4 regions of the Lysinibacillus sp. NPDC096382 genome follow, and region 4 is predicted to be linked to each of the others. Evidence: riboswitches for the same ligand, from Rfam matches in the RefSeq annotation. Region 4 holds a riboswitch; each other region holds the start of a gene.
What was found. A riboswitch is a leader RNA that binds a small molecule or an ion and turns the genes downstream of it on or off. The one in region 4 is predicted to bind thiamine pyrophosphate.

Region 1: linked by a shared signal. The riboswitch ahead of tenI (thiazole tautomerase TenI) and the one ahead of ACIQZA_RS04380 (ABC transporter substrate-binding protein) in region 4 are both predicted to bind thiamine pyrophosphate.
Region 2: linked by a shared signal. The riboswitch ahead of thiM (hydroxyethylthiazole kinase) and the one ahead of ACIQZA_RS04380 (ABC transporter substrate-binding protein) in region 4 are both predicted to bind thiamine pyrophosphate.
Region 3: linked by a shared signal. The riboswitch ahead of thiC (phosphomethylpyrimidine synthase ThiC) and the one ahead of ACIQZA_RS04380 (ABC transporter substrate-binding protein) in region 4 are both predicted to bind thiamine pyrophosphate.

What each region holds. Positions count from the first base shown of each region.
Region 1 is NZ_JBIWFC010000007.1:203,794-206,999, reverse strand. Features, by position in the region: gene thiO (glycine oxidase ThiO) at 1-561, opposite strand, end outside; gene tenI (thiazole tautomerase TenI) at 562-1,281, opposite strand; TPP riboswitch at 1,281-1,386, opposite strand; gene ACIQZA_RS12730 (hypothetical protein) at 1,605-1,937, shown strand; gene ACIQZA_RS12725 (DNA topoisomerase III) at 2,232-3,206, opposite strand, start outside.
Region 2 is NZ_JBIWFC010000004.1:182,808-186,013, reverse strand. Features, by position in the region: gene thiD (bifunctional hydroxymethylpyrimidine kinase/phosphomethylpyrimidine kinase) at 1-825, opposite strand; gene thiE (thiamine phosphate synthase) at 1-11, opposite strand, end outside; gene thiM (hydroxyethylthiazole kinase) at 825-1,580, opposite strand; TPP riboswitch at 1,670-1,768, opposite strand; gene mbcS (acyl-CoA synthetase MbcS) at 1,994-3,206, shown strand, end outside.
Region 3 is NZ_JBIWFC010000018.1:13,642-16,847, reverse strand. Features, by position in the region: gene ACIQZA_RS20020 (AEC family transporter) at 1-472, shown strand, start outside; TPP riboswitch at 1,009-1,123, shown strand; gene thiC (phosphomethylpyrimidine synthase ThiC) at 1,256-3,034, shown strand.
Region 4 is NZ_JBIWFC010000002.1:125,373-128,578, reverse strand. Features, by position in the region: gene ACIQZA_RS04390 (ABC transporter permease) at 1-607, opposite strand, end outside; gene ACIQZA_RS04385 (thiamine-binding protein) at 607-897, opposite strand; gene ACIQZA_RS04380 (ABC transporter substrate-binding protein) at 899-1,894, opposite strand; TPP riboswitch at 2,046-2,155, opposite strand; gene ACIQZA_RS04375 (TetR/AcrR family transcriptional regulator) at 2,362-2,970, shown strand.

The DNA.
Region 1 (3,206 bases), on a different contig from region 4:
ACCGTTTTCATAGATAAAAGAAAGGACCTCTGTATTTTCGCGGATTGCTGTACCAAAATGCTCTGCTGCTTTTGCGAAGGCAAGTGATAATTTTGCAGGCTGAACATGGCCGTCATTTGGAAGGAACATAGCACCGACAACAGTTGGTGCTAATGCAGGCTCCATTTCTCTTACTTGTGTTGCATCGAGCCATTGGATGCCGGAATCCCAGTTCTGCTGGAACAATACCTGACTTTTTAACTCTGAAGCTAATTCTTCCGTTTCTGCAATTTTTAACATGCCTTTATTCACAAATTCGATATCGATCCCCGTATATTCTAGTAATTCGTTGGTGATGGAGGGGAACATCGCCTGGCTTTTTAATGCCAATTGGAAAAATGGACCGTCGTGTTCAATTTCCGCTTGTGCTGCCAGCATACCTGCTGCTGCACTGGAGGCTTCGCAGGCCAAAGTTCCTTTTTCAAGAATGACGACTTTTTTTCCTAGTTTAGAAAGTTGATAGGCAATGGAAGAGCCATTAATTCCTCCCCCGATAATGGCAACATCAAATGTATTTTTCACTCAACACATCTCCATTTTAACTTCTTTTTGGTAGCCTTTTATTGCAGCTAATGGATCATCGGCGTTTAAAACGCCCGACAGCATAGCAATACCGTCGGCCCCGCTGTTTATCACCTGTTTAGTATTTTCAGGAGCAATACCGCCGATTGCAATAACAGGAATATCTAGTGAACCAGTAAGCTTTTTTAATTCCTCTAAACCCCTTGGTTCCAATCCTGGTTTTGATTGGGTAGAAAAAATATGACCATATATCACATAGTCGGCTCCCAAGCGTTGAACCTTTTTTCCTTCTTCGACCGAGTGAATGGAGCAACCAACCGTCAATTGTGGAAAGTTGGTTTTAATCATAGATGCATCCAAACTATGATAGGCTAGTTGGACTCCTTTGGCACCTGTAATAACGGCAACATCCACCCGGTCATTGATGATTATTTTGGATAACGGAACGCCAACTCGGGAAAGCAGGTTGACTGCTTCATATAATTCTTTTGCCGTCATTTGTTTTTCACGCAAATGGATAGCGTCGGCATATGGATGGATGTCTGCTAAGATTTCACTTAGTTGTTCCATTGGCATTTTTCCATTAGAAATGAGATGAATCGCTTTTGATAATAGGTTAATTGGGGTCACCTCTTTAAGACTTATCCGCCTTCCAAATGTAGGATGCAAAAAAGCCACTTTCTTTTTGGTAAAGAAAGTGGCTGGAGATGAAAAGGTCAAATTTCCGTATACCACTTCCCTACGCTGGTTAACCAAGTCAGGTTCATAGAGTCCCGAAGTCACACTTCAATCTCAGCCTTTACAAAGGCACCCCTAGCGGATAAGTTATTTATTTTATTCGATTTATTTTCAATATTAGCACTATTCATAAAGATGTCAATCATTAAGAACTAAAGTGAATAGATTACTAGGGGTTCCATTTAATGGGAAGTTTAGTCATGTTGAAGTTTTCTTTGATAAATTAGAAAGTATAGATTTCCAACAAGAAACTCGAAATTATTATTTTTTTTTAAAGGATTAGAAAAATTCGAGAAATTTTTGAAATGATATGGTTAGGATCAACTGAATTTTATCCTTCTTATGATGTACCAGAAACTTTGTATAAAGATACAATGTATAATAAATTTTACGAAAGAGAATGGAATGAAATAATACCGGAAAATCGTGAAGAACTTAATTTAATCAACGTTGATGAGTATTCTATGTTAATTGCTCTCATTAAATTAACTGATTCGGATCATCTTGATGTATTCTTCTTTATACTTGAGAAGAATATTGTATTTAGAGGAAATGGATTAGCATTTATCATTTATCGCGAACATAATCTTGATCTATTTGAAAAGATAGCTAATACCGAGAGACTCTCGCTGGATTAGGGTATGTATTAATTCAGATGTCACCATTATTTTTAGAGCTACTTAGAGCGATTGATAAGGTTGTTTAATAGAAAAAGACCACTCCGTGATGGGTGGTCATATTGTTTAAAAGGAGACCGACTTAACCGACTAAAACCGACCGAAGAAAGATTATTAAAGATTTTCTTTTACCTTTAATGATTTTTAAAGATAGTTAGCAAACAGCAAGATACTGATATATAAAGCTTTTGAGAATCAGTGATTTTATAAGAAAGGTCGGGTCATTCAACGATATGTTGAAAGTAGAATTGTTAGTTATTGTGGAAATTTAAAAGTAATCTTACGTTCTTTTTCATCCCAAATAAGGTGGGCATTAAAAGATTTCTCGCCTTTTTGAAATCCTTTTATCAAGTCTGTTTCACCAGCTGCCAAGAGTTTTTTTATATTCGATTGTGAAATAGTTTTTCTTAAAAGTTTCTTTGAAACCGAGAATTTACAATTAGCTGTTTTATAATTTGAACAGCCGTAAAAAGTGCCATGATCTATGATTGACCCTTCGCAAAGGATACATTTCCCAACAACTGTTTTTCTTTTATTATATTTTTTATTATACGGATTATTTGCAGTGATTTTATCGACTGCATTTTGATTAAATGCCCATTCCTTTTCACGCTTGTTAGCATCTGAAATCAATTTGTCAGCAAGCTTTTTTACTTGTTCCATAAATGCTGTAGGAGAAGCGTTGCCTTCACCTATTTCAGATAGTCGTTGCTCCCATTTGGCTGTCATGGAAGGGGACGTTAAGATACTTTCACCTAGTGCCTCAATGAGTAACATTCCTTTAGCCGTTGCGAAGACTTGGTTTTTCTTAACTTCGATATAGTTTCGATCTTTTAATGTACCAATAATTCCAGCGCGTGTAGCTTCAGTACCTAATCCTTCCGTTTTCGATAGGACCTTTTCTAATTCCGCATCTTCTAAATGTTTACCCGCTGTTTTCATTACGGTAATCAAATTTCCTTCAGAAAAACGATTTGGTGGCTGGGTTTCACCTTTTTTTACGTTCGCTTTCGCAACGATACCTTGCTCATTTTCATGTAATAGGGGGAGCAGTTCATCTTTGTCTGTAGGTGAGTTATCTTTAGAATGATAAATAACCTTACGCCAACCTTCTTCCATTAGCACTTTACCCTTAGAGATGAATTCTGCACGTTTATCAACAAGTGAATGAATCGTTGTGTAAGAAAATATGGCATTGTTGTAATGTGCTGCAATGACTTGTCTTGCAAT
Region 2 (3,206 bases), on a different contig from region 4:
TCATGTTTCATGAATGATCACCTCGCAGGAATTCTTCAAGTTTTGATAAGCAAAATGATTGGTAGGACCATGTCCATTACCAATAGATAAATCATGAGTTATTGCTAATTGAATAAATTTTTTAGCTTCCTCAATCGCATCTTCTAAAGTTAGTCCACGACCAAGAAAAGCAGTTAATGCAGCGGAAAACGTACAGCCTGTACCATGCGTATTTTTGGTTGCAATACGAGTGGACTGCATGGAAAATGACCGACCATCTTGGAAAAATACATAATCAGTAGCATAACATTTATCCTCTAAATGACCGCCTTTAATAATGACGCATTGAATGCCCATTTGTAATAAGACCTTAGCTGCTTCTTTAATATCTGTTAAAGAATTGATTTTCCTTCCAGAAAGGGTTTCTGCCTCTGGAATGTTCGGTGTTACCACTGTTGCTATAGGTAGCAAACAACTGCGTAATGCCTCAATTGCTTCTTGCTGTAATAAGCTTTCGCCACCTTTTGCAATCATGACAGGATCTACTATAAGCGGACTATTTATTTCAGTTAAAATCCGTGCAATTGATTGAATAATTTCCGAGGAAAACAGCATTCCGGTTTTAATAGCACTTATTGAAAAATCCTCGACAAGCGCTTGGAGTTGTTTTTCGACAAAACTAACTTCAATTGGTAAGACATCCGATACCCCGAGTGTATTCTGGGCGGTTAAAGCTGTAATAACAGACGTTCCAAACACCTTTAATTCCTGGAATGTTTTTAAATCAGCCTGTATCCCTGCACCGCCACCACTATCAGAGCCAGCAATTGTCGTTACAATATGCATCATTGTTCACCACCCTTGGAGAGGCGGTGTAGTTCGTTCAATACTGCAATTTGAAAATCGCCAATATATGGGGTAGAAGAAGCAGCTTGCTCTGCCACTTTTTTATAAAGCGATAATGTTTCTATTAATTGGTCAAATGGCTTATTTCCTACGAGGTAGGAAGCACAACAAATGGCACTCAATAAGCAACCTGTTCCAGTGACTTCTGTCATTTGTGAATTTCCACCTGTAACCCATTGCTGATGTTCGCCATCAGTAATAAAATCCTTTTCACCGGTCACAATAACAATACAATTGTAAAGTTGAGCTACTTTTTGTGCCTCAACTTCTAAAGAAATTGAACCACTACCACTATCTACGCCTTTTTGTTGCCATTCTACATCGGCTATTGCTGCAAGCTCTCCGACATTACAACGAATAGCAGCAAAATTTATTTCCTTGAGTAATTGTTGTACCGTTTGTTTCCGGTAAGTTGTTGCACCTGCAGCAACAGGATCTAAAACAACGGGAATGCCAAGAGCATTTGCTGTTTTTCCTGCAAGTAACATTGATTCTTTCATTCGCTCATTAAGGGTACCGATATTTATTAATAAGCCTGAGGCAATTGCGACCATTTCTTCAACTTCATGACTGTCATCTGCCATAACTGGTGAAGCGCCTATAGCTAATAAGCCATTTGCTTGGAAATTAGCTACAACATAATTAGTAATGCAATGAATTAGTGGATTTTGTTTACGGATAGTATGAAATAACATTTTTAGTCCTCCTTGTTGGATGGACGTAAGCGTGCAAAAAAGGCTCTTTTTCGTGTAGAAAAAAACACGTAAAAGAGCCTTTCATCAGTAAATAGATGTGAATTGCTCCCTACGTCAGTATTAACTAACAGGTTCAAAGGGTCAGGTTTTACCTTCTCAACTCTAAATGAGTCCCCCTGCAATCATGCTTTTAGTTGACCAAAATGTACCATATTATTCATTCGTGTTCAATAGTTTTTTTCTTCATTGCGAAAACGGCACTAATGCTAAGTCGAAATGGATAGTACCAATACGTGACTGATGCCATATAGCAGAGCATGATAGTTGTCACGACTTTAATGAATTGGAGTGAATTCCATTGAAAATGATAAAAATTGAGTTTTATAATGAGCGTACAAAAGGGGGCATTTGCCATGAAAAGAGAAGATTTAATCGCACCAGAGTGGTATAACATTTCAGATGAAATTGAAAAATATGCACAGGATTCTACTAAAAATGCATTATTAGTTTATAACGAAGATGAGGAAATTCAATATTTAACATATCGAGCTTTACTTGAAAAGGCAAACCAGGCAGCACATGTATTTACATCTCAAGGTTTAAAAAAAGGTGATGTTATTTTGGTCATGGTGCCAAGATCAGTTGAAGCGTATATCGTTTATATTGCTGCCTTAAAGGCAGGCTTAACCATTATACCCAGCTCAGAAATGCTAAGAACTAAGGATATTGAATATCGAATCAATCATGCCAATGCAAAAGGCGTTGTTGCATTTGAACCTTATATTGAACAATTCGATAATGTGGGAAGTTTACAAGAAATACAACAGTTTGTCATTGGTCATGCACATGAACCTTGGCAGCCATTGCTTGAAAAAATGCAACATCAACCGACGACTTACATAAGTTCTACACCGACTAAGAGTACAGACATTGCATTTTTAGCATATACGAGTGGTACAACAGGCAATCCAAAGGCAGCGGTTCATACACATAGCTGGGGTTATGCGCATTTGCGAACTACTGCTCCAAATTGGTTAGGTGTACAAGAAGGTGACATTGTTTGGGCTACCGCAGCACCAGGTTGGCAAAAATGGATATGGAGTCCGTTCCTTGCTACATTAGGAAGTGGTGCGACAGCATTTGTTTACAAAGGTCACTTCGATGCGGCAACATACCTTTCATTGCTTGAGAAATTCAATATTAATATTCTGTGTTGCACACCGACCGAATACAGATTTATGGCAGGTCTTGAAAATTTGCAAGACTTTAATTTAAGTACGATACGTCAGGCTGTGTCAGCCGGTGAACCTTTAAATAGTGAAGTGATAAAAGTATTTTCCGAGGTCTTTAATGTACAAGTACGAGATGGTTATGGACAAACAGAGAATACATTACTTGTTGGAACAATGGTAGGGATGGAGGCTAGAATGGGCTCAATGGGTAGACCTACTCCAGGTAATATGGTTGAAATTATTAATGATTTTGGAAATCCTACTGTAATTGGAGAAGTAGGAGATATTGCTGTGCACTGTGAATCACCCGCGTTATTTAAGAAGTATTTAAACGATCCCGAACGTACAAATTTACAATTTAGGGGCGAATGGTATATTACAGGAGATCGTGCAT
Region 3 (3,206 bases), on a different contig from region 4:
ATCGGGCATGTCTATTGTGAAAGACTTCCTCAAAATGCCCATTATTCATGCACTTATTATTGGTGTGGCAATGAACTATTTTACTATCGCTATTCCGCAGTTTGTAAGAATTCCGATAGACCATGTGGCAGATGGCTTTATCGCTGTAGCATTAATAACTTTAGGGACGCAACTATCGCAACTTGAAATTAAATCCATGTTCAATAAGATAGTATTCATTAGCTGTTTTACACGACTAGTCATAGGGCCAGCCGTTGCATTGCTAATCATTTTTGCGCTTGGTCTTGATGGTGTCGTGGCACAATCACTTTTTATAGCTAGTTCGTTCCCGACATCGCGAAATAGTTCTAGTCTTGCATTAGAATATGACGTAGAATCGGCAACTGCTGCACAAACAGTTTTATTTTCAACGATTGTGAGCTGTATTACAGTGACGATTGTGATTTATGTGGCGGAACTGTTGTTTACTTAACAGTTTGGTGCTATTCGGAATAAAAAAGATTATTGTCAAAACGTGAGGTTGATTTCCGTTCCGGCTGGGCGCTTTGTCGCTGACGCTTCGCTTTCGCACAGTTAAAACATTTGTCGCTGACGCTTCGCTTTCGCACAGAGCAGAGCTTCCTGGGGGCGTCCGATGAGCCACTCGCGCTGCTCGCTCCAGGGTCTCATCTGTGACGCTGATCCCCGAGGAGTCGCCCAGCCTCCACTCCAATCAACCTATATGCATGGCTTACGTTTAAACTTCTTTCAGTAGAAGTCTCCCATCTCTATAGGTTGTAAGATACAATTCGGGTTTAAGTTACTTTTCAGTGGTGTCCAAGCATCAGCTGAACACGGATCGATAAGGAATTAATATAGATGCAGGCCTAAGCACAATGCCGAATCCAGATGCAATTATGCCGAGGCATAATTGATCAATTGCTGTCGCCAACTTTTGATGATAAGCAAAAAAAACAAATGAAGCTTCCATCTCTTAACAATATCTGCTACACTATCATCAAACTTAATAGCATTAACTAGGGGAGTCTGATGAGTCAGGCTGAGAGGGAAACGCATAGAGGTTTCTTGACCCTTTGGACCTGATCTGGCTCATACCAGCGTGGGAAAGTTAACCATTATTGCACTCAATGTATTTGCAATAACTATACCTTTACATTCTTAGCCGGATCCAAAATTTTTTGGATTCGGCTTTTGTCTTTATTGGGGTGAGCTAGATTCGGTCCTTGTATAAATATAAAAGGGGGCGAAGTAGTTTATGACAACAGTTAGCGACAAGAATATTACGATTATGTCTAGTTTTGAAGGAAGTAAAAAAGTTTACGTAGAAGGTTCTCGACCAGATATTTTAGTGCCAATGCGTGAAATTGCTCTAAGTCCAACGACAGGAAGCTTTGGTGAAGAGGAAAATGCACCAGTACGTGTTTATGATACGAGCGGCCCGTATACTGATCCTGCGTATAAGGTGGACATTACGAAAGGATTGCCAGCTTTATGTAGTGCATGGATCAAAAAACGAGGTGACGTTGAAGAATACGAAGGGCGTACTATCAAGCCAGAAGATAATGGATTCCGCAAAGCTGATGATCCACGAATAAGTGAAAATATTTTTCCGTATTTATCCAAAAAGCCTTTGCGTGCGAAGAAAGGTAAAAATGTAACGCAGCTTCACTATGCACGAAAGGGAATTATTACTCCAGAAATGGAATTTGTAGCGATACGCGAAAATATGGACCCAGAATTTGTGCGCTCAGAGATCGCGGCAGGACGTGCTATTTTGCCATCTAATATTAATCACCCTGAGGCAGAGCCGATGATTATTGGACGTAACTTCCACGTAAAAATAAACGCCAATATTGGAAATTCAGCGGTGTCATCCTCTATTGCAGAAGAGGTAGAAAAAATGACGTGGGCTACACGCTGGGGTGCTGATAACATTATGGATTTATCTACTGGTAAGCATATTCATACGACACGTGAATGGATTATTCGTAACGCCGCGGTGCCAGTGGGAACGGTGCCGATTTATCAAGCGCTAGAAAAAGTAAATGGAGTGGCAGAAGATTTAACATGGGAGGTGTATCGTGATACGTTAATCGAACAGGCTGAGCAAGGTGTTGATTACTTCACGATTCATGCAGGGGTATTGCTACGCTATGTGCCATTAACGGCTAATCGTGTAACAGGCATAGTGTCTCGAGGAGGCTCGATTATGGCGCAGTGGTGTTTATATCACCATCAAGAGAGCTTCTTATATACTCATTTTGAAGAGATCTGCGAAATTATGAAAACCTATGATGTTGCCTTCTCTTTAGGTGATGGTTTACGTCCTGGTTCTATTGCAGATGCAAATGATGAGGCTCAATTTGCAGAGCTAGAAACGCTAGGGGAATTAACGCAAATTGCCTGGGAGCATGATGTACAGGTGATGGTAGAAGGACCAGGGCATGTACCAATGCATCTTATTAAAGAAAATATGGATAAACAGTTAGAGGTGTGTAAGGAAGCTCCTTTCTATACTTTAGGACCGTTGACAACAGATATTGCCCCTGGTTACGACCATATTACATCGGCTATTGGTGCTGCAATGATAGGGTGGTATGGTACGGCAATGCTATGTTATGTGACGCCAAAAGAGCATCTCGGCCTACCAAATCGTGACGATGTTCGTGTAGGGGTTATTACGTATAAAATTGCTGCACATGCTGCCGATTTAGCGAAAGGGCATCCGGGAGCACAGCAGCGTGACGATGCGCTATCTAAGGCACGATTTGAATTCCGCTGGCGCGATCAATTCAATCTTTCGTTAGATCCAGAGCGTGCAGTTGAATACCATGATGAAACATTGCCTGCAGAAGGGGCAAAAACTGCGCACTTTTGTTCAATGTGTGGACCTAAGTTTTGTAGTATGAGAATCTCACAGGATATTCGTAATTATGCAAAAGAGAGTGACTTAAATACGACTGAAGCAATCCACAAAGGTATGAAGGAGAAAGCAGAGGAATTTAAACGGGCAGGCAGTCAAATTTATCAATAATTAGTAAAGCAGGCTTGTGTCAAATTAGGCACAAGCCTTATTAGTTTCATCGGACGCCCCCAGAAAAGCGCCCTGTCGGAACGGAAATCAACCACACATTATGGTGATGAGTCCTCGTTCTGTCATTAATATAAAAAAACTCCATGTGAAGATGTCCTTCACATGGAGTAAA
Region 4 (3,206 bases):
CAATCCCCATTTTCGCACCTAACCATTCTGCAATGACAGCTCCCATAACACTATACGTCGCCGCAATCTTAATGCCTGAAAAAATCGACGGGTACGCATATGGCCATTCAAGTTTCCAAAAGGTTTGTGATTTAGTTGCCCCAATCATTTCAAAATAATGTTTCAGCTCAGGTGAGGTTTGACGGAAGCCATCCATTGCCGAAATAACAATCGGGAAAAAGCACACCAGACAAATAATAATGAGCTTTGGCAATAAACCAAAGCCAAACCAAATAATTAAGAGCGGTGCTAGAACGAGCACCGGGACATTTTGTGACATAATAAGAATAGGATAAAATAGCTCCCGCACAAACGTAAAACGATGTAATAGCACAGCAACCGTTAGTCCACACACTATTCCAATGGCAAGGCCTAGAAATGCTAATTGAACAGTCGCTATAGCATGTGGCACAAACGTCTTATACGATTGAAAGCCTTCTTTCAAAATGGCACTTGGTGTAGGCAATAGCCAATGTGGTACGTCTGCAAAACGGACAATAAGTTCCCATATGAATAAGAGGAAGGCGATAAAAATTATCGTCCTTCCTTGTTTGAAAGCCTGCCTCATTACTTGTATTTCTCCGTTAGTGTATTCATTGTAATACCAGATGGCTGATATAAAATTTTCACTTGCGTAATGACATTAATAGCACCAAGCTCAATCATCTTGTCATTCATTTTTTCAATGATTTGTAGTAAAGTCGATAGCTCACCTTCCATTGTCGTTTCTAATGGATGAACTTCATATTTCACCCCTGATGCGTCGATAACCGTAATCGCTGCATCGACAAACGGGATCACATCCTCATATGTTTCAGTTTTCGGGATAATTTGTACACTTATTAATGAGTTTGCCATGTTACTTTGTCTCCTTTTTCGGTAAAAAGTCGTTTGTATATGCTTGTTTTGCGTTAAATTCGCCCTCTAAAACTTTGTTGTCCGCCATCCATTTCGCGTAATTTCCCCAGACAGCTAGCTTTTGCTCGCCCCATTGTGCAGCGTCATCTTGATATTTATCTGCTAGCCATTCCTGACTTTTATGCACAAGGTTTTTATCTAAATCAGGTACTGCTTCTAGTAAAATATTTGCCGCTTCATTAGGGTGTTTTATCGCATATTCATAGCCCTTTGCTGTAGCAGCGACAAATGCTTTTACCGTTTCAGGATTATCTTTAATCATTTTTTCATTTGTAGCAAGTACAGGTGTGTAATAATCTAACTGATCACTATAATCTGTTAAATATAGCATGTTCAGTTTTTCGCCACGCAGTTCTGCTTCTATACCTGTCCATGCATAATAAATCCACGCAAAATCAATATCTTTTTTCATCATTGTGAAGAAATCTATATCGCCTGCATTGACAATATCTAATTTATTAATATCTGCATTTTTTGTTTGCATTAGTGATTGCAGTACTGCCTTTTCAAGTGGCGCCCCCCAGCCACCGTATGTTTTACCTTCAAAATCCTTCGGTGAAGTAATGCCTTTTGATGCAATGGATGCGAAGCCAGAAGTATTATGTTGAATAATCGCCGCGATCGATACTAAAGGTACATCTTGCACACGTGCCTGTGTAATCCCTTCCTGATAACTTACGCCAAACTGAGCCTTGCCAGACGCCACAAGCTGATCTGCTCCCGCTTCGCCTGGTAATATTATATCTACATCTAAGCCCTGTTCCTTAAAGAAGCCAAGTTTTTCCGCTACATATAAACCGGTATGATTTGTGTTCGGTGCCCAATCTAGGACAACCGATACTTTTGTTAATCCTTTAGTATCCTTTTTAGCCTCTTTTTCGCTACAGCCCACTAATGTGAAAAGTGCAGCCATTAGGACCAATAACCATTTTTTCATGCTCAATCCTCCAAGTAAGTAGTGTGAAATGTTCATGAATGAATGTCTTTACCAGAAGAAAGCGTTCACGGTCTGTGTATACAACAAAAGTCTGAAAACAAAAAACGCCCAGGATTCCTCCCAGACGTTTTACAATCAATATCAAAAACTTTCTTTTTGAATAGATGTTCCCTACGCTGGTACGAGCCAAATCAGGTTCAAAGGGTCAGTGTCTATCGGACACAATCTCAGCTGGCAACACCAGCCCCCCTACATTCTTTCCATATGAACTTTTCGTGATTATTATACCCATATCTATCCGGAAATGACAAGGCTCTATTTGCCGAAAGCGCTGCTAATTTAATTTTAAAGCTCCATGCCTTCCTTCAATTCCTTTTGTTGAATAACCGCAATGTCCTTTTCTTTGTAAAAATCATCTTCGGGAGTGCTAGGTAAACATACACAAAACCCTTCAACGGAGAATCTAAATGGAACCTAGACTTACTAATGATGAAAAAAAGAAAAGAAAAAGATTTGCCATTCTAAACGCCGCAATTAAATTATATAGTGAGAATGGTTTTGCAGAGACCAAAGTAGCGGACATAGCAAAGGAAGCAGGAGTTAGTTTTGGCACCGTATTTACGTATTTTAATTCCAAAGAAGAGCTTTATGAATCGGCAATATTGGAGCCCCTGGAGGAAATCAAACCATATTTTATTGAAATAGATGAACACTTTAAAAGTGATCCTCTTGAAGTAATTAAGGAAATGATAGATTGTCATGTGCAACTTTTTGCAACGAGAAGTGAATACCTACGTTTAATTCAACAGGATCTTGCAAGACCTGATCGATTTCCAAAGCTTTTTAAAGAACTAGATGATTTTGTAAAATTATTTATAGACTGTATTTATCCAGTTATTGAAGCTGGGCAAATGCTTGGTTACTTTTATGAAGAATCACCTTCATTAATTGCTGAGTCGTACTTATCCATCTTAAACGGAATGCGTTTAACGTTTATTGATGAATATACAAACATGGTATGGAAGGATATAACGAGACAAGCCCTTAGATTATTCGGACCTATCTCTAATACTTAAACCTTCTCCATCCTACACCCATACTCTATAAAATTAGGAAATTCAATTTTTGATCTACATGGTAAATAGATGATTCCCTTTTTGACACTATTACAGGCCAAGAACCTAAGAAACCATTACTTCCTTTGAGTGCAGTGAGCGCTGGACTCTTGTTACAGGAATGTTGATCTTCTCTATATGTTTTAGTGTATTTGCTTCTTCAAATAGCGTGTTGTTTCTTTTTGTTGCCTTGTTTA